One region of the Tumebacillus lipolyticus genome, then DNA from elsewhere that is predicted to be linked to it. Evidence: riboswitches for the same ligand, from Rfam matches in the RefSeq annotation. Region 1 holds a riboswitch; each other region holds the start of a gene.

The links. A riboswitch is a leader RNA that binds a small molecule or an ion and turns the genes downstream of it on or off. The one in region 1 is predicted to bind S-adenosylmethionine.
Region 2: it holds a riboswitch for S-adenosylmethionine, as region 1 does, so the genes downstream of both, ACFSOY_RS16960 (2,3-diketo-5-methylthiopentyl-1-phosphate enolase) here and ACFSOY_RS03420 (aspartate kinase) in region 1, are expected to answer to the same signal.
Region 3: it holds a riboswitch for S-adenosylmethionine, as region 1 does, so the genes downstream of both, metH (methionine synthase) here and ACFSOY_RS03420 (aspartate kinase) in region 1, are expected to answer to the same signal.

What each region holds. Positions count from the first base shown of each region.
Region 1 covers NZ_JBHUIO010000002.1:890,820-898,037, reverse strand. The annotation lists gene uvrC (excinuclease ABC subunit UvrC) at 1-1,291, shown strand, start outside; lysine riboswitch at 1,342-1,534, shown strand; gene ACFSOY_RS03425 (aspartate kinase) at 1,659-2,912, shown strand; SAM riboswitch class I at 2,982-3,100, shown strand; gene ACFSOY_RS03420 (aspartate kinase) at 3,204-3,968, shown strand; gene metX (homoserine O-acetyltransferase MetX) at 3,974-4,957, shown strand; gene ACFSOY_RS03410 (homoserine dehydrogenase) at 4,974-6,320, shown strand; gene ACFSOY_RS03405 (succinate dehydrogenase cytochrome b558 subunit) at 6,618-7,218, shown strand, end outside.
Region 2 covers NZ_JBHUIO010000011.1:142,501-149,718, reverse strand. The annotation lists gene ACFSOY_RS16985 (ArsR/SmtB family transcription factor) at 1-320, shown strand, start outside; gene ACFSOY_RS16980 (hypothetical protein) at 414-665, shown strand; gene ACFSOY_RS16975 (heavy metal translocating P-type ATPase) at 620-2,809, shown strand; gene ACFSOY_RS16970 (PCYCGC motif-containing (lipo)protein) at 2,843-3,439, shown strand; gene ACFSOY_RS16965 (pyridoxal phosphate-dependent aminotransferase) at 3,610-4,776, shown strand; SAM riboswitch class I at 4,858-4,970, shown strand; gene ACFSOY_RS16960 (2,3-diketo-5-methylthiopentyl-1-phosphate enolase) at 5,057-6,289, shown strand; gene ACFSOY_RS16955 (2-hydroxy-3-keto-5-methylthiopentenyl-1-phosphate phosphatase) at 6,328-7,008, shown strand; gene mtnB (methylthioribulose 1-phosphate dehydratase) at 7,005-7,218, shown strand, end outside.
Region 3 covers NZ_JBHUIO010000002.1:1,139,608-1,146,825, reverse strand. The annotation lists gene ACFSOY_RS04430 (hypothetical protein) at 24-494, opposite strand; gene metH (methionine synthase) at 833-4,267, opposite strand; SAM riboswitch class I at 4,355-4,456, opposite strand; gene yunB (sporulation protein YunB) at 4,563-5,333, shown strand; gene ACFSOY_RS04415 (HD domain-containing protein) at 5,454-6,101, shown strand; gene ACFSOY_RS04410 (NifU family protein) at 6,294-6,527, shown strand; gene trxA (thioredoxin) at 6,556-6,885, shown strand; gene ACFSOY_RS04400 (glutamate-1-semialdehyde 2,1-aminomutase) at 7,002-7,218, opposite strand, start outside.

The sequences.
Region 1 (7,218 bases):
TATCAACCAGTGCGTCGCTCCTTGTGAATTTCCGGTCGAACAGGAAACGTATGCGAGCATGATCAAAGAGATCAGCAAGTTCCTGAACGGCGGACACGAAGAGATCAAGAAGAGCCTGCAGGAGAAGATGATGCAGGAAGCAGAAGCGCTGAACTTTGAGCGCGCCAAAGAGCTGCGCGACCAGATCGGTCAGATCGATCGGGTGATGCAAAAGCAAAAGATGGATCTGCACGACAACGTGGATCGCGACATCTTCAGCTATCATTCGGATAAAGAATACATGTGTGTGCAAGTGTTCTACATGCGCCAGGGCAAGCTGATCGAGCGGGACAGCGAGATCTTCCACTTTCACGGCGAGGAGATGGAAGACTTTCTCTCCTATGTCGCGCAGTTTTACATCGACAACCACGACCTTCCAGATGAGATCTTGCTGCCGCGCGAAGGGGAAGGCACTGAGCTGATCGGACAGTGGCTGACCTCGGTCAAAGTGCGCTATCCGCAGCGCGGACCGAAAAAGCAGCTGGTCGATCTGGCGAACGAAAACGCGAGGATCGCGCTGGAAGAGCGCTTCAAGCTGATGGATCGCGATCAGAGCCGCACCGTCAAAGCGATCGAAGAGCTGGGCGACCTGCTGCTGATCAAGCCGCCGCGACGAATCGAGGCGTTTGACAACTCGAACATTCAAGGGGCAGATGCGGTGGCGGCGATGATCGTGTTTGATGACGGCCGCCCGAACAAGAAAGAATACCGCAAATACAAGATCAAGACGGTCGTCGGGCCGGATGATTACGCTTCGATGCAAGAGGTGGTGCGCCGCCGCTATACCCGCCTGCTCAAAGAGAACGCTCGCCTGCCCGATCTGGTCGTCATCGACGGTGGGAAAGGTCACATCAACGCGGCGCTTGAAGTGCTGGAAGATGAGCTCGGTCTCAACATCCCGGTCTGTGGGCTGGCCAAGGATGAGAAGCACCGCACGTCGCAGCTGTTCTTAGGCGACGATCCGACTCCGGTGCAGATCGACCGCACGTCGCAGGCGTTCTACCTGCTGACGAGGGTGCAGGAAGAGGTGCATCGGTTTGCGATCACCTTCCATCGGCAGCAGCATGGGAAGAATGCGATCCGCTCTTTGCTCGACGACATTCCGGGCGTCGGTGAAAAGCGTCGCAAGCAGCTGCTGAAGCACTTTGGCTCGCTGCCGGCGATCAAAGCGGCGAGCGTCGAAGAGTTTCGCAAAATCGGCATCGGCGACAAACTGGCCAAGGACATCCTCGCCTATCTTGCACAAGTGTAAGCGGTATGATAAAATCAACGGCAGTTAAATAGTACGACCTCATCTCTTGCGAGGTGAGTAGAGGCGCGATGAATCATCAGTACGGCGGGGAGAGTCCGAGCAGCTCTTAGAACCGTTGGGGAAAGGGATCATCGCCGAAGTCTGGGCAGCTTCCGGAGCGTCCACGGCTGGGTCTGCATCGAACAGGTGCAGGACTGTCACACCGAGACGACCCCCGTCTCGGTGTGGAGAACTATCTCACATTTGGGGAGAGAGGGATTACCACGACTATGCACAGCCATAGAAGCTGACCCTTCTATGGCTGTTTTTTGATTTCGTGACCCTCCGTCCCGATGGTGACAGATATGCAGATGGGAGTGGAGAAACTGTGGCATTGATCGTACAAAAATTTGGTGGCTCCTCCGTTGCCAACCCGGAGCGGATCAAGCGTGTCGCCAACCGTGTCGCGAAGACTGTGGCAGCGGGTCATCAGGTGGTGGTCGTCGTCTCCGCGATGGGTGACACGACAGATGATCTGATCGAGCTTGCGGAGCAACTGACCGAACGTCCGTCCGCTCGGGAGATGGACATGCTGCTCAGCACAGGCGAGCAGATTTCGATCGCGCTGCTGGCGCTGGCCGTTCAGGCGCTCGGTGTGGACAGCATCTCGCTGACGGGAGGCATGGCGGGGATCCTCACCGAGCCGATCGCGGGGAAGGCGCGGATCACCGACATCGTGCCGAGGCGCATCCTGAGCGAGTTGGCCGTAGATCGGGTGGTGATCGTCGCAGGCTTTCAAGGGATCAGCGAGATCGGTGACATCACGACGCTCGGACGGGGTGGTTCTGATACGACGGCGGTGGCGCTGGCAGCTTCCTTAAAGGCGGACCTCTGTGAGATCTATACGGATGTCGAGGGCGTCTACACCACCGATCCGCGCGTGGTGAAAGCGGCGCAGAAGCTGGACCGCATCTCCTACGACGAAATGCTCGAACTGGCCAACCTGGGAGCGGGCGTGTTGCATCCCCGGGCGGTGGAGTTTGCAAAACAGCATGGAGTGCCGCTGATGGTGCGCTCCAGTTTCCATGAAAAGACAGGCACGCTTGTGGAGGAGGAAGCACAGATGGAACAAGGAAGGATCGTCCGTGGGATCGCCCACGATCTCAATGTGGTAAAAGTCTCGCTGATCGGTGTGAAAAGTCGCAAGGGCAACCTGTACAGAATCTTCCAAGCGCTGGCAGAAGCGTCTGTCAACGTCGACATCATCGTCACCTCGGTCGTGCAGGACGGAGTGTCTGACATCTCGTTTACGATCGAGCATGGCGATCTGTCGGTGGCGCTTCCCGTGTTGGAGTCGCTGTTGCCCGAGTTTGGCGATCCGCTCATCGAACGAGAAGAAGAGCTGGCAAAAGTTTCGATCGTCGGTGCGGGGATGATCTCCAATCCAGGGGTGGCCGCCCAGATGTTTGGCGCGTTGGCAGAGGCGGAGATCGAGATCAAGATGGTTTCCACTTCGGAGATCAAAGTTTCCTGTGTCGTCGAAAAGAGCAGCGCGCTGGAAGCGGTGCGGGTTTTGCACACCTCTTTCGGCCTCGATGGGGCGGTGGAAGCGGTCGTCTCCGGCGTAAACGAGCTCGAATAACTGGAATTGACAGCCTTTTCGATGCATAGTAAGATAGAAACAACTTCATATTGATTGCAACTTACGAATCTCTTATCGAGAGCGGCGGAGGGACTGGCCCTATGAAGCCCGGCAACCTCGCCTGCATTTACTGAGCAGGCGAAGAGGTGCTAAATCCAGCAGACCATCACAGGTCTGGAAGATAAGAGGTGTGGAACCATTTATGGGACCCCCTCTTCTACATGAAGCGGGGGTTTTTGATTTGTCTCTTCAAATCGATGCCCCTGACAGACGAAACGGAGTGAACACAGGGTGGCATTGATCGTACAGAAATTTGGAGGCACCTCGCTCGCAGACCCTGAGCGCATCAGACGTGCAGCATCGCGCGTACAAAAGGCGGTGCAACAGGGCAATCAGGTGGTGGTCGTCGTCTCGGCGATGGGGCATACCACCGATCGGTTGCTCGCACAGGCGGAAGAGCTATGCGAGCGACCGTCTGCACGCGAACTCGACATGTTGTTGGTCACAGGAGAACAGGTGGCAGCCTCGCTGTTTGCCATCGCGCTGCAAGCGCACGACGTGCCGAGCGTCTCGCTGACAGGCGCGCTCGCAGGCATTCGCACAGAGGCGGATCATGGCAATGCGCAGATCTGCAAGATCGATCCGGCCCGAATCCATGCCGAATTGCAACAGGGCAAGGTAGCGATCGTCACCGGTTTTCAAGGGGTGACCGAGCAAGGCGATCCGACGACGCTAGGTCGGGGCGGCTCCGACACTTCGGCGGTGGCGCTGGCAGCCGCGCTCGGAGCAGAGCTCTGTGAGATCTGTACAGATGTGGACGGCGTGTACACCGCCGACCCGCGAGAGGTGCCGAGCGCGCAGAAGATCGAATTTCTCACCTATGACGAGATGATGGAGATGGCGGTGCTCGGCGCAGTCGTCCTTCATCCTCGGGCAGTGGAAACAGCAAAGCTTCATCGCGTTCCGGTGATCGTTCGCTCCTCCTTTCATGATGGGCATGGCACGCAGATCGGCATGGAGCCAAAGCGGCTGCAAAGCGTGTCTGAAGGAGTGTGAAGGTCATGGGGGGCTGTCAGACGTTTCGACTTGACCGATTCGCCCTTGAGGGCGGTGAACAGCTGCGCGATGTGAAGATCGCCTTTGAGACGTATGGGGAGTTAAATGCGCGAGGGGACAACGCGATTCTCGTCTGCCATGCGCTGACCGGCGACGCGCAGGCTGGCGTTTGGTGGGGATCGTTGATCGGGCCAGGCAAAACGCTGGACACAGATCGATATTATGTGATCTGCTCCAACGTGCTCGGCGGGTGCGCCGGCTCGACAGGACCGAGGTCGTGCGACCCGTTTCCGCTGATCACGATCCGAGACATGGTGCATGCGCAGAGGCGGCTGGTGGAAAGCATCGGCGTCACGAGCTTGCATGCGGTGATCGGCGGCTCGATGGGAGGTTTGCAGGCGATCGAGTGGGCGGTGACCTTTCCCTCGTTCGTCAAGCGCTGCATCCCGATCGCAACCTCCTGTCAGCTCTCTGCGCTCGCCATCGCTTACAACCATGTGATGCGAACGGCGATCAAGAGCGATGGGGTGAGCGGGCTTGCGCTCGCGCGGAAGATTGGCATGATCACCTACCGTTCTTTTGACCTCTTTCAAGAGCGTTTTGGCAGAGCGTCAAAACGGCCAGAAGCGCCGCTTGCGGAGCGGGTCTTTCAGATCGAAAGCTATCTTGAGCACATGGGTCAGAAGCTGATCGGACGCTTTGATGCGAACAGCTACCTCTGCCTGCTGAAAGCGATGGATCTGCACGATGTCGGACGCGACCGTGGGGGGATCGAAGCGGCGCTCGATCGGATCGAATCGGATGTGCTATGGATTGGGATCAACACAGACCACCTCTACCCGGCACAGGAGCAGCGCGACTGGGCAAACCGCATCGCGGAGCGCGGAAAGCGAGTGATCTACCGGGAGATCGAATCACCGTTCGGCCACGACGCCTTTTTGATCGAAGGCGAGCAGATGAGCAGATTTGTTGGAGAATTTTTATCATGATGGAGGAGTGGAGAAGATGGGAAAAAAGCAAGTTCGAGTAGGGCTGTTAGGATTGGGCACCGTCGGCGGTGGCGTGTACAAAACCCTGTTGAAAAACAGAGAGACGATCCTCACCCGCACCGGCTGTGAAGTGGAAGTGGTCAACATTCTGGTGCGCGATCGGGAGAAGGAGCGCGGGTTTGACGTGGATGCGAAACGGCTGACCCTTGAGCCGGAGAACTTGCTCAAGGATGAGACGATAGACATTTATATTGAAGTGATCGGCGGCATTCATCCGACCAAGGAAATCATCGAACAGGCGCTGCGGAGCAAGCGGCATGTCATCACAGCCAACAAAGAGCTGATGGCCAAACACGGTGCTGATCTGCTCCGATTGGCTCAAGAAAATGAAGTCCATCTGCTGTTCGAAGCGAGCGTCGCGGGCGGCATTCCGGTGATACATATGCTGCAGGGATATCTGACAGCCAACCGCGTGCACGAGATCTGCGGCATCTTGAACGGCACGAGCAACTACATCTTGTCGGAGATGAGCAAGACGGGCAAAAGCTTCTCCGAGGTGCTCGCCGAAGCGCAGGCGCTCGGATATGCGGAAGCGGACCCCACCTCCGATGTGGAAGGGTTTGACGCAGCCTACAAGCTGGCGATCCTGACCAACCTCGCCTATGACGCGTGCGTGGACATCGCGACGATCGATCGCCAGGGCATCTCCCAGCTGACAGGTGCCGATCTGGCGCTCGCCGAGCGCATGGGATATGCGATCAAGCTGATCGGCAACGCCAAGGAGCAGGCAGGAGCGCTTCAGCTCTCCGTTCGTCCGCACCTGTTGCCCGACGCGCATCCGCTGGCTCGCGTAAACGATGTGTTCAACGCGGTCACGCTGCGAGCAGACGTTGTGGGCGACCTGACGCTGATCGGTCGCGGCGCTGGCGAATTTCCGACCGCGAGCGCGGTGATCGAGGATCTGACTGCGCTGCTTACGCAGCGTGAAAACATCCGTCGCCCGAACTGGGAGCGCGCGATGAATCACCGATGTACCGAGCAGGATGCGGGCGCGTTCTATCTCGCCTGGTCTGCCTCCCAGGAGCAGGAACGGCCGCTCTGCGAAGCGCTGGTCGGAGAGGTGAAGCGAGCGGGCGGGCATGTCGCGCGCTACGAATCGCTGGCAGATGCGGAGCGATTGCATCAAGCTTGGCTTATCGGGGGCGTTACAGAAGCGCAGGTGAACAGATTGGTGGAAAATGTATCGCAGATCGCCGCTGAGCATCTGTCGGCGCTGGTTTTGCACGTTGATGGTGAAATTGAACCGGGTGTAGAATGGGAGTCAGAAGCTTCGGGTTACGAAAAAAGCGCCCGCTATGCGTAAAAGCCGGTCGGATCGTGCAACGTAATTCTGTAGGAAAGATCAAGTGGGTCAAAACTTGTCGTCCTTGACAGTTTCTTGACATTACTTCTATCGAAACAGTACAATTTAGGTTGCATTGATTCGGCCGCCCGAGCCCCTCCGGGTATTGGACGGGACGGTCAAAGGAAAAAAGGGGGGCACCGTATCGCATCGGATGGGGAGTTAGGAGAGAAGGGCATGCGGAAAGCTGCGCATGTCGCAACAGAAAAAACGTCGTGAGACCTGTTATCACAGGGATTCTTGGAAGGAGGATCGAACGTGGCCAACAAGCAAGTTAGCCGAGAGTTTTTGTTTCGCCGGATGCACTCGTTACTCGGTGTCATCCCGGTCACTTTGTTCTTGTTTTTCCACCTGTTCACCAACTCGTTTGCAACCCGCGGAGAGGAAGCGTTTAATGACAAGGTAGCAACCATTTCTGGTATGCCCTTTTTGCCGTTTATTGAATTCGTTTTCATCTTCCTGCCGCTGTTGTATCATGGCATCTACGGTATGTACGTAGCGTACACGTCCGGTTACAACGCATCGAGATACTCGTGGGGACGCAACGTGATGTTCGCCCTGCAGCGCATCACCGGCGTGTTCACCTTTATCTTTATCATCTATCACCTTTGGACGACTCGCTTTTCTGGCGATACTCCGTCTTTTGATATGGTCGTACAGATCGTCACCAGCCCGTTTGGCTACTGGTTTATGATCATCGGTACCGTCTCTGCTGTGTTCCATCTGGCAAACGGCCTGTGGGGATTCTTCATCCACTGGGGCCTCACCGTCGGCCCGCGCGCACAACGCGTTTCCGCGTATGTGATGATGGGGCTGTTCGTCGTGTTGTCTGCAGTCGGCGTATTCGCGCTGAACGCGT
Region 2 (7,218 bases), on a different contig from region 1:
ATGAAGACACGGTGGAGCGGGTGAAAGCGGCGGAGCTGCCGGTAGAGCAGGTGGTTGAGTTGGCCTCGATCTTTCAGGCGCTGGGTGACTCGACACGTCTGAAGATCATCCATGCGCTGATGCAGGAGGAGATGTGCGTCTGCGATCTGGCAGCAGTCCTCGGCATGACGCAGTCTGCCGTCTCGCACCAGTTGCGCACCTTGCGCAATCTGCGGACGATCAAGCGCCGCAAAGAGGGCCGCATCGCCTATTACAGCATCGATGATCACCATATCCTCACGCTTTTCAACACGGGCCTCGAACACGTTTCTCACCGCTAGATCACCTTTCGGAGAGGAGGAGATTCGCCTTGAATCACAAACATGGGAACGGGAACCCTGAGCACGATCATGAACAGAAGCATGAACACAATCATGAGCACGATCATGAACACGATCACGGGCATGAACACGGGCATGAACACGGGTATGAACACGGGTATGAACACGGGCACGATCATGCACATGGTGGTTCATGCTGTGCGCCGGAGCGAGGGAGCGACCAGACTGCGGGAGCTAGCAGCTGCTGCTCTACAGGCGACACCTGCTGTTCAGACTCATCTGCGTTTGAGGAGCTCACCTTGCTTCCCGATGGGGCAGAGCGGCGAGAGTCCTCTGCAGATCTAAGAGCGGGTGAAGCGCGCTCCGTCTTTCAGGTGGACGGCATGGACTGCGGCGAGTGCGCGCGCACCGTACAGCGGGTGATGGGCAAGCTGGATGGGGTGCGCGAAGTGCAAGTCAGCTTCAGCACGACCAAGATGGTAGTTGTTCACAACGCATCGCTCGAATCGATTCAAAAGACGGTAAGAGATGTGGGGTATCGGGCGACCGTCCTGCAGACTACGCTTGAGCAGCCTGACGTTCCGGTGCAGGGCGAGGGCACGAGCGCCAAGCCCGCTTTTTGGGAAACATACAAGCGAACTGTGCTGACCGCCATCTCCGGCCTGTTTCTAGGAGCAGGTCTGATCGTCGAATTTGGCGGCTGGAATGAGACGACCTCGATCGTCCTCTACCTGATCGCCATCCTCTCCGGAGGCTTTTATGCGGCACGAGCTGGATTTTACGCGTTAAAATCCTTCACGCTCGACATGAATTTCCTGATGACCGTCGCCGCGATCGGTGCGGCTGCGATCGGCGAATGGTCGGAGGGAGCGACCGTCGTCTTCCTCTTCTCGGTCGGCAACTGGTTGCAAGCGAACACGATGGAGCGCACGCGCCGCTCGATCCGCTCGCTGATCGGCTTTGCCCCGAAAGAGGCGCTGGTGAGACGAGATGGGTCGGAGCGGGTGATCGCCGTCGATGATCTGCAGATCGGGGATCTGATCATCGTCCGCCCCGGTGAGCGCATTCCGATGGACGGGCGTGTGGAAGCGGGCGCTTCCACCGTCAACCAAGCGCCGGTCACCGGCGAGTCGATCCCTGTATTGAAGCAGCTAGGCGATGAAGTGTTTGCCGGAACGCTCAACGAGACGGGCGGGCTGGAAGTGATTGTGACCAAAAAAGTTGAAGATTCCACACTAAACCGCATGATATACTTGGTGGAAGAGGCGCAAGACCAAAAAGCGCCTTCGCAACAGTTTGTCGACCGCTTCGCCGCCTACTACACGCCGATCGTCGTGCTGCTTGCCGTGCTGATCGCGATCTTTCCGCCGATGTTCACCGGAGATCCTTATGGCGACTGGATCTACCGCGCGCTGGCGCTGCTCGTCATCGCCTGCCCATGCGCGCTCGTCATCTCCACGCCGGTCTCCATCGTCGCAGCCATCGGCAATGCGGCGAAGCGAGGCGTGCTGATCAAAGGCGGTTCGTTCCTTGAGAAGATGGGACAGATTCGGGCGATCGCGTTCGACAAGACCGGAACGCTGACCAAAGGCAAGCCGGTGGTCGTCTTTCTCGAACCGCTCGACAGCTTTGGCGACGAGCGGCTGCTGACGGTGGCCGCCTCGATCGAAGCGCGCTCCGAACATCCGCTAGCTCGTGCGATCACAAGCTACGGAGAACAAAAAGGCATCCGCGCGCTGCCGGTGCAAAACTTCCAAGCGCACGCTGGCAAAGGGGCGGAAGCTCGCATCGACAACATCCTCTATCGCATCGGCAAGCCCTCATGGTTTGAGTCGCTCGGCTACTCGGGGATCGACAGGCTGAAGACGATCCTGTCGGTTCAGCACGACCAGGGGCGCACCGTGATGCTGATCGGGGACGAGCAAAACGTCGTCGGGCTGATCGCAGTTGCGGACACGGTCCGCGAGGAGAGCGAAGCGACGATCAAAAGTTTACGCCGCGCTGGCATCGCACATGCGGTGATGCTGACGGGGGATCATGCCCGCATCGCCAAAGCGATCGCGCAAGAAGTGGGCATCAACGAATACCACGGAGATCAGCTTCCCGAGCAAAAATTGGAGCGCATCTCCGAACTGAAACAGCGTCATCGACTTGTCGCGATGGTCGGTGATGGCATCAACGACTCACCCGCGCTAGCAGCGTCAGACATCGGAATCGCGATGGGGGGAGCAGGGACGGATATTGCGCTGGAGACAGCAGACATCGTCTTGATGTCGGATGACATCGGGAAATTGCCGTTCACCGTTCGGCTCAGCCGCATTGCGCTGCGCATCATCAAACAAAACATCTGGTTTTCCTTGCTTGTCAAGCTCGCTTTCTTACTGCTGACCATCGCAGGTCTTTCCAACCTTTGGATGGCCGTGTTTGCAGATACAGGAGCGGCGCTGCTCGTCATCTTGAACGGCATGAGATTGATCAGAGTTCGATAAAGGATTCCCACAAAGCAGGAGGAAGCAGTGACGATGAAAAAGTTGACCAAGATCATGGTTGCCAGCCTGTTGACCCTCACGGTCGCGACAGGCTGTGGTACAACGGAGAAGACCGCGCAGAACGATGAGCATGCAGGGCATGATCATCCTGCGACGAACAACGGCGGAAGCGGCAGCACCGGACACCCTGCCGGTGCACAAGCAGAAGCGTACAAAACGCTGAAAGTTGGCGAGTCTGTCAAGCTGACGACGATCGGCGACCTGCAGGAGGCGACGGCAAACAAGACGAGCCTCCCCGCTTTCCTGATGAACAAAAACGCCAAAATGAAAGACTCGTATAAAGCGGCTGTCGAAAATGTGGACATCCTGCAATACATCCCCTGCTACTGCGGATGCGGCGAGCACGCAGGGCATATGAGCAACGCGGAGTGCTTCGTTCGCGATGTGCGCCCAGATGGCGTGGTGGTCTGGGACGACCACGGCACCCGTTGCGACACCTGCATGAACATCGCGCTGAAAGCGGCGGAGATGAAAGAAGAGGGCAAAACGGTCAAAGAGATTCGCACCTACATCGATGAAAAATACAAAAAAGGCTATGCGAAACCTACCCCCACGCCGATGCCTTCCTAATGGCGAAAAGAGGCTGTTGACCTGTTCAACAGCCTCTTTTTGCGCGCATATCTGAGCGAAGCGCACAGAACTGTCAGGTTGCTCGCTCATTTTTTGACTTGTCTTTCGATTTCAACTCGTCGTATAGTATGTAGCGAGCGATTTATTTTTTCAGAAAGGGGTATTCACCCATGAACATACAATCGGCCGACCGCCTGCGCGGACTGCCCACCCAATTTTTTTCGACGATGGTCGCAAAGGTTAACGCCTCCATCGCCCAAGGTCACGATGTGATCAACCTCGGTCAAGGCAATCCAGATCTGCCGACGCCTGCGCACATCGTGGAGTCGTTGCGACAGGAAGTGCTCGATCCGATCACCCATCGCTATCCGCCGTTCTCCGGCCTCTTTGAGCTGAAGCAGGCGATCGCCGACTGGTACAAGGCGGAGCATGATGTCGACCTCGATCCGGCGACCGAGGTGGCGATCCTCTTCGGCGGGAAGACAGGGCTCGTCGAGATCTCCCAATGCTTGCTCAATCGAGGAGATGTCTGCTTGGTGCCCGACCCGGGCTATCCAGACTACTGGTCGGGTGTGGCGCTCTCCGGCGCTGAGATGGTGATGATGCCGCTGCTGCGCGACAACTCGTTTCTGCCCGACTACAGCCAGATTCCGGCGGACAAGCTGGCCCAAGCGAAGTTGATGTTCCTCAACTATCCGAACAATCCGACCTCTGCTGTTGCGCCGCGCGCCTTTTACGAGGACACGGTGCGGTTTGCTGAGCAGAACAACATCGTGGTCGCCTCCGATTTCGCCTATGGCGCTATCGGGTTTGATGGAGAGAAGCCGGTGTCCTTCCTGCAAACGCCAGGCGCAAAAGAGGTGGGCGTCGAGTTTTACACCCTCTCCAAAACGTACAACATGGCGGGCTGGCGCGTGGGCTTTGCGCTGGGCAACCAAGAGGTGATCCGCCTGATCAACCTGATCCAAGATCATTACTACGTCTCGTTGCCAGCGTTCATCCAACGCGCGTCGGTCACCGCGCTCAGCTCTTCGCAGGAGTGCGTGCGCGAGCTGGCAGCGACGTACCAGCGCCGCCGCGACGTGTTTGTCGGCGGGTTGCGCGAGGCGGGGTGGGACGTCTTGACCCCGCGTGGCTCCTTCTTCACTTGGGTGCCCGTGCCCAAAGGGTTCAAATCGGTCGATTTTGCCAACACGCTGCTCGAACAGGCGCATGTGATGGTAGCACCTGGGGTCGGGTTTGGCCCGAGCGGCGAAGGATATGTGCGCGTCGGCCTGCTGACAGATGAGGCGCGATTGCAGGAAGCGGTCGATCGGATGTGCAGGATTTCCCTCTGATCAATTTTTCGCAAAAGTCATTGACACCGCCCGTCGTTAGCTGTAATATCGTCTACAGAACTTTTCACACATATATGACAACTCTTATCCAGAGCAGGCGGAGGGACTGGCCCTACGATGCCCGGCAACCGGTTTTCATCAGCGTATGATCACACGGTGCTAATTCCTACAGGAAGAATCCTGAAAGATAAGAGGCTGAAGATCAATTTCTGCGCCTCTTTCTTTACATGGAAAGAGGCTTTTTATATTGGAAAAACACCGATAGAGGAGGATGTGCCTCGTGAACGCACCTGAGTTCGTCCACGTCACCTATCTGGCTCACGGCAAGCCAGGCACAGATTGGCAGAAAAAAGCGCAAGGGATCGCGGTCGGCCTGACGGTCGGCTCGTGGACCGACCTTCCGGAAGCGCGCAAAGAGTCGATGCAAAAGCATCTCGGCCATGTCGTGGCGGCAGAGGAGATCGGGGGAGGGGCGGATGGTCAAAGCGCAGCGCTGCTGACCATCGCCTATCCGACGATCAACTTCACGCCAGATGTCCCGGCGCTGCTCACCTCCGTGTTCGGCAAGCTGTCGATGGACGGTCAGATCAGGCTCCTCGACCTGCAGCTGCCCGAACGGTTTCGCCAGCAGTTTCCCGGTCCGAAATATGGGATCGACGGAATTCGCCAACAGCTTGGCGTGCAGGATCGCCCGCTGTTGATGAGCATCTTCAAGTCGGTGATCGGCTATGACATCGATGCGCTGGCAGAAGCGTTCTACCAACAGGCGCTCGGCGGCGTCGACTTGGTGAAGGATGATGAGATCTTTTTTGACGAGACGTACGCTCCGTTTGAACAGCGGATCGAAGCGTGTCGGAAAGCGGTAGAGCGGGCGAGCGAACAGACCGGAAAGCACACGCTCTACGCGGCCAACCTGACCGGGCCGGTCACCGAGATTTTTGACAAGGCGAAGCGGGCGGTGGACGCAGGCGCCAGCGCGCTCCTGCTCAACGTGCTGACCTACGGGTATGACGTGCTGCATCGATTGGCTGCCGATCGGGCGATCACAGTCCCGATCATGGCGCATCCGGCGCTTGCAGGTGCGATGTACCCTTCCGCACAGTACGGGATTGCAGCTCCGGTGTTGCTCGGCAAGCTGATGCGGGCGGCAGGAGCAGATTTTGTGCTCTACCCTTCCGCCTACGGTTCGGTCGCGCTCGAACGAGCGGAGACGCTGAAGATCGCCTCCGCCTTGCGCGAAGAGCAGAGCGGCGTGCATCGGTCATTTCCCGTTCCGTCAGCTGGCATCCACCCGGGGTTGGTGCCGTTCTTGTACGAAGACCTCGGCAACGACCAGATCATCAACGCCGGCGGCGGCATTCACGGACATCCGCAAGGGGCGGCAGCAGGTGGACGCGCTTTTGGGGCGGCGATCGAAGCGGTGGTAGCCGGGCGAACGCTGACCGAGGCGGCAGAGACATCGGAGGAATTGCGCACCGCGCTTACACTGTGGGGCAACCCGAGCACTCGATAGATTCAGAGCGAAATTGAAAGCGAAGGAGTCAGACTATCATGAGCAAATCGATCGCGATCTTCTGTGATTTTGACGGCACGATCACCGAGCGGGACATGATCATCACGATCATGGAGCAGTTCGGCGCGCCCGGTTGGGAGGCGATAAAGGATCAAATTCTTGGACAAGAGGTTACGATCCAAAGCGGCGTCGGACAACTGTTCGCCGGCATCTCCTCCGACAAGCGGGAGGAGATCGCAAGCTACGCGGCAGAAGTTGCGGCGATTCGCCCAGGGTTTCCTGAATTCCTCACCTTTTGCCAAGAGCGGAACATCGACTTTTGGGTGACGAGCGGCGGCATCGACTTTTTCGTCCTGCCCCTGCTCGCTCCCTATCAGATCGAGAACCCGATCTACTGCAACGGAAGCAGTTTTGCGGGCGAGAACATCGAGATCCTCTGGCCGCACAGCTGTGATGAGCAGTGCGAAAACGGCTGTGGGATGTGCAAGCCGTCCGTGCTGCGCAAGTTTCCAGACGAGCGGACGTTCAAAGTGGTGATCGGCGACTCCATCACCGATCTGCAGGCGGCCAAGCAGGCAGACTTCGTGTTGGCCCGCGCGCTGCTCTTGCAGAAATGTCAGGAGCTCGACCTGCCGCATGCGGAGTTTGCAACTTTTTACGATTGCATCAGCGCCTTGCAAGACTTGATCGACAAACTGAAGGAGGAGGTTCTGTCATGAGCCAAACATTTTTTCAAGAAGATCGTTTCCGCATCGCGGAACAGTTGGTGAACGTGTCGAGAAACTTTGCGGAAAAAGGCTGGTTCCCAGCGACCAGCGGCAACCTGTCTGTCAAGCTGAATCAAGATCCTTTGATGTTTGGCGTGACCGCCAGCGGCCGTGACAAAGAGAGCCTGACCATCCACGACATCCTGTTTGTCGACGGGGACT
Region 3 (7,218 bases), 250 kb from region 1:
CTTGCGCCTACTGGAAGAAACGGTCACCATCCCGTTACGACATTATTGTCAGTAACTTGGAAGTAATAGGTATGATCTCCACCCCATCTTTGCACGTCTGAGAAATTAGAGAGAGCTTGCACATACAGTTTGTATTTGCCGATGGGGAGATCCTCAAATGGGAAACTGAACTGCAAACTTTGCATCGGGTCCATCATCCCCTGATATAAACGTTTCTCCTCGATGGGATCAATCTGATCACTTGATAGGCTCGCGTTCAGTACAATCTCTTTTTCAGTCGGTTGGAGCAACTGCAAAATAACTTGAATCGTTCCATCAGCTTTTCCTTCTGTTACTACCGAATTCTGCATCGCCGCTTGCAGCTTGAAGAACTCAGGAGGTGTTGGCGGTACAACGGGTCTAGATTTTTGGTTATAGGTCGTAAAGACGATCAACAGAACTCCGATGAATAGAACGCCTACTCCCCATAAAATCATACGATTTCGACTTTTCATACCGCACCTCCGAACGATTGACTAGTAATAGTTGACCGAATTTTGACTTAGCGAATATCTCGCATTATAGTCGGAACCCAAGAATTTCCACTTTGTCCAATATTCACTGAAGTTGCTATTATAATTCGCATACATCGCCTTGTAAAGATCAGAGAAAGCATAACTTCGTGTATCCATCCCATCGTTGTTCGCATCATACAAGTCGATCAGTGAAGCGGTCACTCTTTTGTCGCTCTGTATGTGAAGCGTTCGGGATAAAGGAGAGGCAGGCGCGAGAATGAAACAAGGCACTCCTTCGCAATAACGAGGGAGTGCCTTGTGTTGTTTTGAGTCGATCATTACGCGTTAAAATACCGCGCTTGCGGGTGGGAGAAGACCATCGCCGAAACGCTCGCTTCCGGGTCCATCATGCATCCCTCTGTCAGCTCAACGCCGATGTCCTGCGGGCGAAGCAGGCGGAAGAGCGGCGCTTGATCTTCCAAGTTGGGACAGGCTGGATAGCCGAACGATACTCGGATGCCTTGGTAGCGAGCGCCAAACCGCTCCTGCATCGTCATGTCGGGCGCATCTGAAATGCCCCAAGCGTCGCGCATCATATGATGCACGCGCTCCGCAAACGCTTCTGCCAGTTCGAGGGCGAGCGCTTGCAGGCAGTGTGAGCGGAGATAGTTGCCCGCTTCTTTCCACTCGTTCGCCAGGCGATGAATGCCTTCCCCAGCGGTGACGACGAGGAAGCCGACCGCATCCATCTCACCGCTCTCCACCGGGCGGAGAAAATCGCTCAGGCACAGATGAGGCTCCTGTTGCTGACGCGGAAAGCGGAACGTCTCCAACACTTTTGAAGTGTCTGCTGGGTCATAGATGCGAATCTCGTCGCCTGCCGATTGGGCAGGGAAGAAGCGGTACATGCCCTGAGGACGGATGATGCCCTCCGACTTGGCCAGCGCCAACAGCTCCTCGACCACCGCCTGCAGCTCTGTCGCTTTCGGATCACCGCTTGCGAGCAGCTGCTCCACATTGCCCTTCAGCCCGAGATGCTTGCCGAGCAGCATCCTCATGTTCAGGTAGGGGTGCAGGTGGGAGATCGGATAGTCGCGCAACACGTGGCGCTCAAAGTCTGGTGCGGGAAGCACCGGTCCTACATGCTGGATCGAGGAGCGCACCTCCTTCGTGAGCGGCTCGCTCGACACTTCCGGTTCGGCCGTCGTCAAGCTCTGCGCATCCTGCGCTTCCAATTGCTTCTGGGCCAACAGTTCGCGCTCTTCCGGCTTGGTCAGGCGGTTGGCCAGGTCGAGCCCGTCCATCGCGTCTTTCGCATAGAGCACAAGCCCGCGGTACTCCGGCATGATGCGGTTGGACGTAAACTTCCGGGTCAGCGCAGCGCCCCCGACGAGCAGGGGGACGTCGATGCCTGCTGCTCGCAGGTCCTGGGCGGTGATCACCATCTGTTGGGCCGACTTGACGAGCAGACCGGAGAGGCCGATCGCATCGGGACGCTCTTCGCGACAAGCTTTGATCAGCTGATCGGGCGGAACTTTGATGCCGAGGTTGACCACTTCAAATCCGTTGTTGGACAGGATGATCTCGACCAGGTTTTTCCCGATGTCGTGCACATCGCCTTTGACGGTGGCGAGCAGAATCTTTCCTTTTCGCGAACCGTCTTGCTTCTCCATAAACGGTTCGAGGAACGCGACGGCCGCTTTCATCACCTCGGCGCTCTGCAGGACTTCGGCGACGATCAGCTCGTTCAGGTTGAACAGCCGACCTACCTCTTCCATCCCCGTCATCAGCGGCCCGTTGATGATGTCGAGCGGCGCATAGGTGGCGAGCGCCGCTTCGAGGTCTGGGATCAGCCCCTCTTTGCTCCCCTCCACCACGTAGTTGGCCAGCCGCTCTTCAAGCGTCATCGTGGAGACGGCGACGGTCGTCGTCACCTTTTTCTCGCGGTAGAACGCGGTGAAGCGGGCCAATTTCTCATCGTCGATCTGGAAGAGCAACTCCTCAGACATCTTGCGCTCTTCTTCCGGGATCGAGGCGTAGCGCTCCAGCTTCTCGGAGTTGACGATCGCATAGTCGAGCCCCGCCTTGGTGCAGTGATAGAGGAACACCGCGTTCAGCACTTCGCGGCCGGCGCCCGGCAAGCCGAAAGAAACGTTGGAGACCCCGAGGATCGTCTGACATTCGGGCAGCGCTTCTTTGATCAGGCGAATGCCCTCGATCGTCTCGGGGGCGGACCCGATGTACTGCTCATCGCCAGTGCCGCAGGGGAAGACCAGCGGGTCGAAGATCAGATCTTGAGGATTCATTCCGTATTTGCCGACCAGCAGATCGTAGGAGCGCTTGGCCACTTCCAGCTTGCGTTCGCGAGTGACCGCCATGCCCTGCTCGTCGATCGTGCCGACGACCACAGCGGCGCCATAGCGCTTGATCAACGGAACGACCTCGGCAAACTTCTCTTCGCCATCCTCTAGGTTGATCGAGTTGAGGATCGCTTTGCCTTGCACATGTTTGAGCGCCAGATCGAAGACGGTCGGATCGGTCGAGTCGATCATCAGCGGCGTCTTGATCTTTTTGGTTACGAAGTTGAGGAACGACTCCATGTCCTGATGCTCGTCTCTGTCCGGGTCCTGCAGACAGACGTCGATCACGTGAGCACCTTTCTTCACCTGGGCGCGGGCAACCTCGGACGCTTCCTCATATTTGCCTTCGACGATCAGGTTGCGAAACTTGCGCGAGCCGAGCACGTTGGTTCGCTCGCCGACGATCAGCGGACGGTTGTCCGGCTCGACAAACACCGTCTCGATGCCGGAGACGGCAGGCGCGTGCGACTGTTGCGCGGTGCGCGGGGTCACGGTGCTCAACTCTTCGTGAAGCGCGCGGATGTGGGCGGGCGTGGTGCCACAACAGCCCCCGGCGATGTTCAGCCAGCCCTTTTCCGCAAAGCCGCGCAGCTTTTTGGCCAACCCTTGCGGCGTCTCATGGTAGTGACCGTCCTCGTCGGGCAGCCCGGCGTTCGGATAGCAGGAGACGGCACACTGGGCGAGCTCCGACAGGGAGCGCAGATGATCGCGCATAAACTCCGGTCCGGTCGCGCAGTTCAGGCCGATCGAGATCGGGCGCAGGTGCTCCAAGGAGATGTAGAACGATTCGATGTTCTGCCCGGCGAGCGTCGTGCCCATCGGCTCGATCGTGCCGGAGATCATCACCGGAAGTTCCTGCCCGAGCTCCTCGAAGGCGCGGCGCACGCCGATGCTGGCCGCCTTGACGTTCAGCGTGTCCTGGATCGTCTCCAAGAGCAGCACGTCTGCGCCCGCCTCCACCAGCGCTCGCGCCTGTTGATAATAGGTCGCGACCAACTCGTCGAACGTGACCCCTCCGGTCACCGACAGCGACTTGGTCGTCGGACCGATCGCGCCGGCCACATAGCGCGGCCATTCTGGTGTCGAGTAGTTGGCGACCGCCGCTCTGGCGAGTCGAACAGCCTCGCGGTTGATCTCGTCCGTCTTGGCGGCGAGATCGTATTCGGCCAGCACGAGCGAGGTAGCGCCGAACGTGTTGGTCTCGATGATGTCGGCGCCCGCTTCTAAGTATGCTTCATGAATTTTCTGAATCACATCGGGACGCGTCAGGACGAGATTCTCGTTGCACCCGTCTAATTCGTCGCCGCCAAAGTCGTCGGGGGTCAAGTTTTCCTGCTGTAGCATCGTTCCCATCGCTCCATCGAGGATGAGGATCTTGCGGGTGAGTTGGGTCTGTATCGGCACTGAGCTCATACTGGTGGTTCCTCCTCTGATTCGGGCATAAAAAAACCTCTTCTCGGCTGCCAAGAAGAGGGTAGTGTACGTTTTCCTACGAGTCCTCTCTTATCTGCCAAAGCGAATTGCTTTGCTGGAATTAGCACCTGATCAAAAAGGTTGCCGAGGCTTCACAGGGCCAGTTCCCTCCGCCTCTCTGGATAAGAGTTCCTTATGTTGTTGGACTGATACTATCACCTTTGAAAGGGATGTGTCAATGGATTGTTTGATGATCGTCCGCATAGAGATGAGTACGAGGAGAGGAGGAAGCGGGATGGCGATGAAGATCAGAGGTGCGAAGAAGCGACTCAACTGGCGCTTGATCCTGTTCTCCCTGCTCGTCCTGTTCGTGTTCTTCATCTTGCAGAGCATCTATTTTGTGGAGCACAACCTGCGTCCCACCTTTATCAAAGTGGCGGAGGAGAACTCGCGGCACATCGCGACAGAGGCGATCAACAACTCGATCGTCGAGCGGATCTCCGAGGAGACGAACTACAGCAAGCTGATCGATTTGAAGACGAATAGCGGCGGCAAGGTGACGGCCGGATACTTTAATATGGTCGAAGCGTCGCGCATTCAAAACGAAGTGACGAAAAGCATTCAGGGCGTCTTGCAGAACCTGCAGGAGAAAAAGATGTACATCCCGGTCGGGCAGGCGGTCGGCTCGCCCTTTCTGTCCCAGTTTGGCCCAGACATCCCGGTGACGATCGAGCCGGTCGGCAACGTCAAGTCGGAGATCGGATGGGAGACGAAGGAGGAGGGGATCAACCAGACGGTGCACATCCTCTATCTTGATATCGATGTCCATACGTCGGTGATCGTCCCGTTTGCGACCACCCCGTCAGAAGTGCGGACGAAAGTGCCGATCGCCTATCTCTTTTTGGTCGGCGATGTGCCGCAGATGGTGTTTAACGCCAAAGGGGAGACGGTCGGTTCCACCACGTCGAGCCAGCAGATGCCGCTGCCGTCGATCACCCTGCCCAAGCTGAAAGATGAGGAGGGGGAAGGAGACAAGGACGCGGAGGCGAGCGGGGAGGGGGAATGACCGCTGTCGTTCTTCGGCGGCAGTGAATGTTGCACCCTGCACAAAAACTGGTAAACTGGTAGCGGAGAGCGCTCGCGATCGGAGACGAAATCACAGCAGACGCACGCAGGAGGAAGAGCGATGAAGCAAAGAGAGATCATCTTAGCAGCCGAGCGGTATGTGCAGGAAGAATTGGGGCAGGATAGCTCAGGTCATGATTACTGGCATATCTATCGAGTGTGGCAGACGGCCAAAAAAATTGGCGAAGCGGAGGGTGCCGACCTTTTGGTCGTCGAGTTGGCGGCGCTCCTGCACGACATCGCCGATGAGAAGCTGAACGAGAGCGAAGCGGTCGGATTGGCCAAGGTGCGGGGATGGCTGGCGCGACAGGGCGCAGACGAAGCGGTGATCGAGCACGTGATGGAGATCATCTCGACGATGTCGTTCAAAGGGGGCGACCGTTCAGGCATGCGCACGCTGGAAGGTGCGGTCGTGCAGGATGCGGATCGTCTCGATGCGCTCGGGGCGGTCGGAATCGCCCGCACGTTCGCCTATTCGGGGGCAAAGGGACAGCTGGCGCACGATCCGCATCTGAAGCCGCGCACCGCCATGACCCGCGAGGAGTACCGCAAGGGCAAGTCGACCGCGATCAACCATTTTTATGAAAAGCTGCTCAAGCTCAAAGAGCTGATGAACACGCCGTATGCCAAGCGGATGGCGGAGGGGCGACATCAGGTGATGGAAGCTTTCTTGGAACAATTTTATGAGGAATGGGAAGGAAAACGGTGAACAATCGCGTTCGGTGCGAATAGAATAGAAAAAGAGATGTAACACAGGTCACATACAATCCTTCCCACGTTTTCTATACTAGGGTAAAATAAAAACAAGGTGCGGCGCATCGAATGAGCGGTATTTCTTCCGCCTATACTAGTTGCGTATGCACAGAATGACAATTGGAAGAACGAAATGGAGGCATTCACGATGGAAGATCTTCGCACACGCGTTCAAGAAGCACTCGACAAGATTCGCCCAGGTCTGCAAGCGGACGGCGGCGATGCTGAACTGGTTGAAGTAGACGGTGAGACTGGCATCGCGCAAATCCGCATGACTGGCGCTTGCGGCGGTTGCCCGATGAGCACGATGACCCTGAAGATGGGCATCGAGCGCACGATCCGCGCATCTGTTCCTGAGATCAGAGAAGTAGTCGCAGTATAATTTCCTTTTTGTACGGAGGTATGAACCCATGGCATCTGAAGCAATCTTGACGATCACCGATGCAAACTTTGAACAGTCGATCAAGGATTCGGAAACTCCGATCCTCGTCGATTTCTGGGCAACTTGGTGTGGCCCGTGCCGCATGCTCGCTCCCGTTCTCGAAGATGTTGCTTCCGAGACGGCTGGCAAGCTGGCGATCGGCAAGCTGAACATCGACGAAAACCAAGTGACCACGCAGAAGTTCGGCGTGATGTCCATCCCGACCATGCTCGTGTTCCAAAAGGGCGAGGTTGTGAAGACGATCGTGGGCTACAAGTCCAAAAACGATCTGCTGAGTGAACTGTCCGGCGTTCTGTAAGCGAGAACTGATGAAGGCACCCCCGAGGCGGTGCCTTCTTTTTGATCGAATTGCATCTGACACGAAAAAGCACCGCTGACAGATCGGGAAGATCTCGGCAGCGGTGCTTTTGACGTCTACAGTTTGGAAAAAGCGCGGTCGGCAGCGACCAGCGTGAAGGCGATGTCCTCCGGCGTATGCGCTGTGGAGACAAACCAAGCTTCATACTTGGAGGGTGCAAGCAGAATTCCCTCGTCGAGCAACAGGTGGAAAAAGCGGGCGAACTTCTCACCGTCTGCCGCTTGCGCATCCTCATAATTTGTCACCGGCTGCTCGGTGAAGTACAGGGCGAAC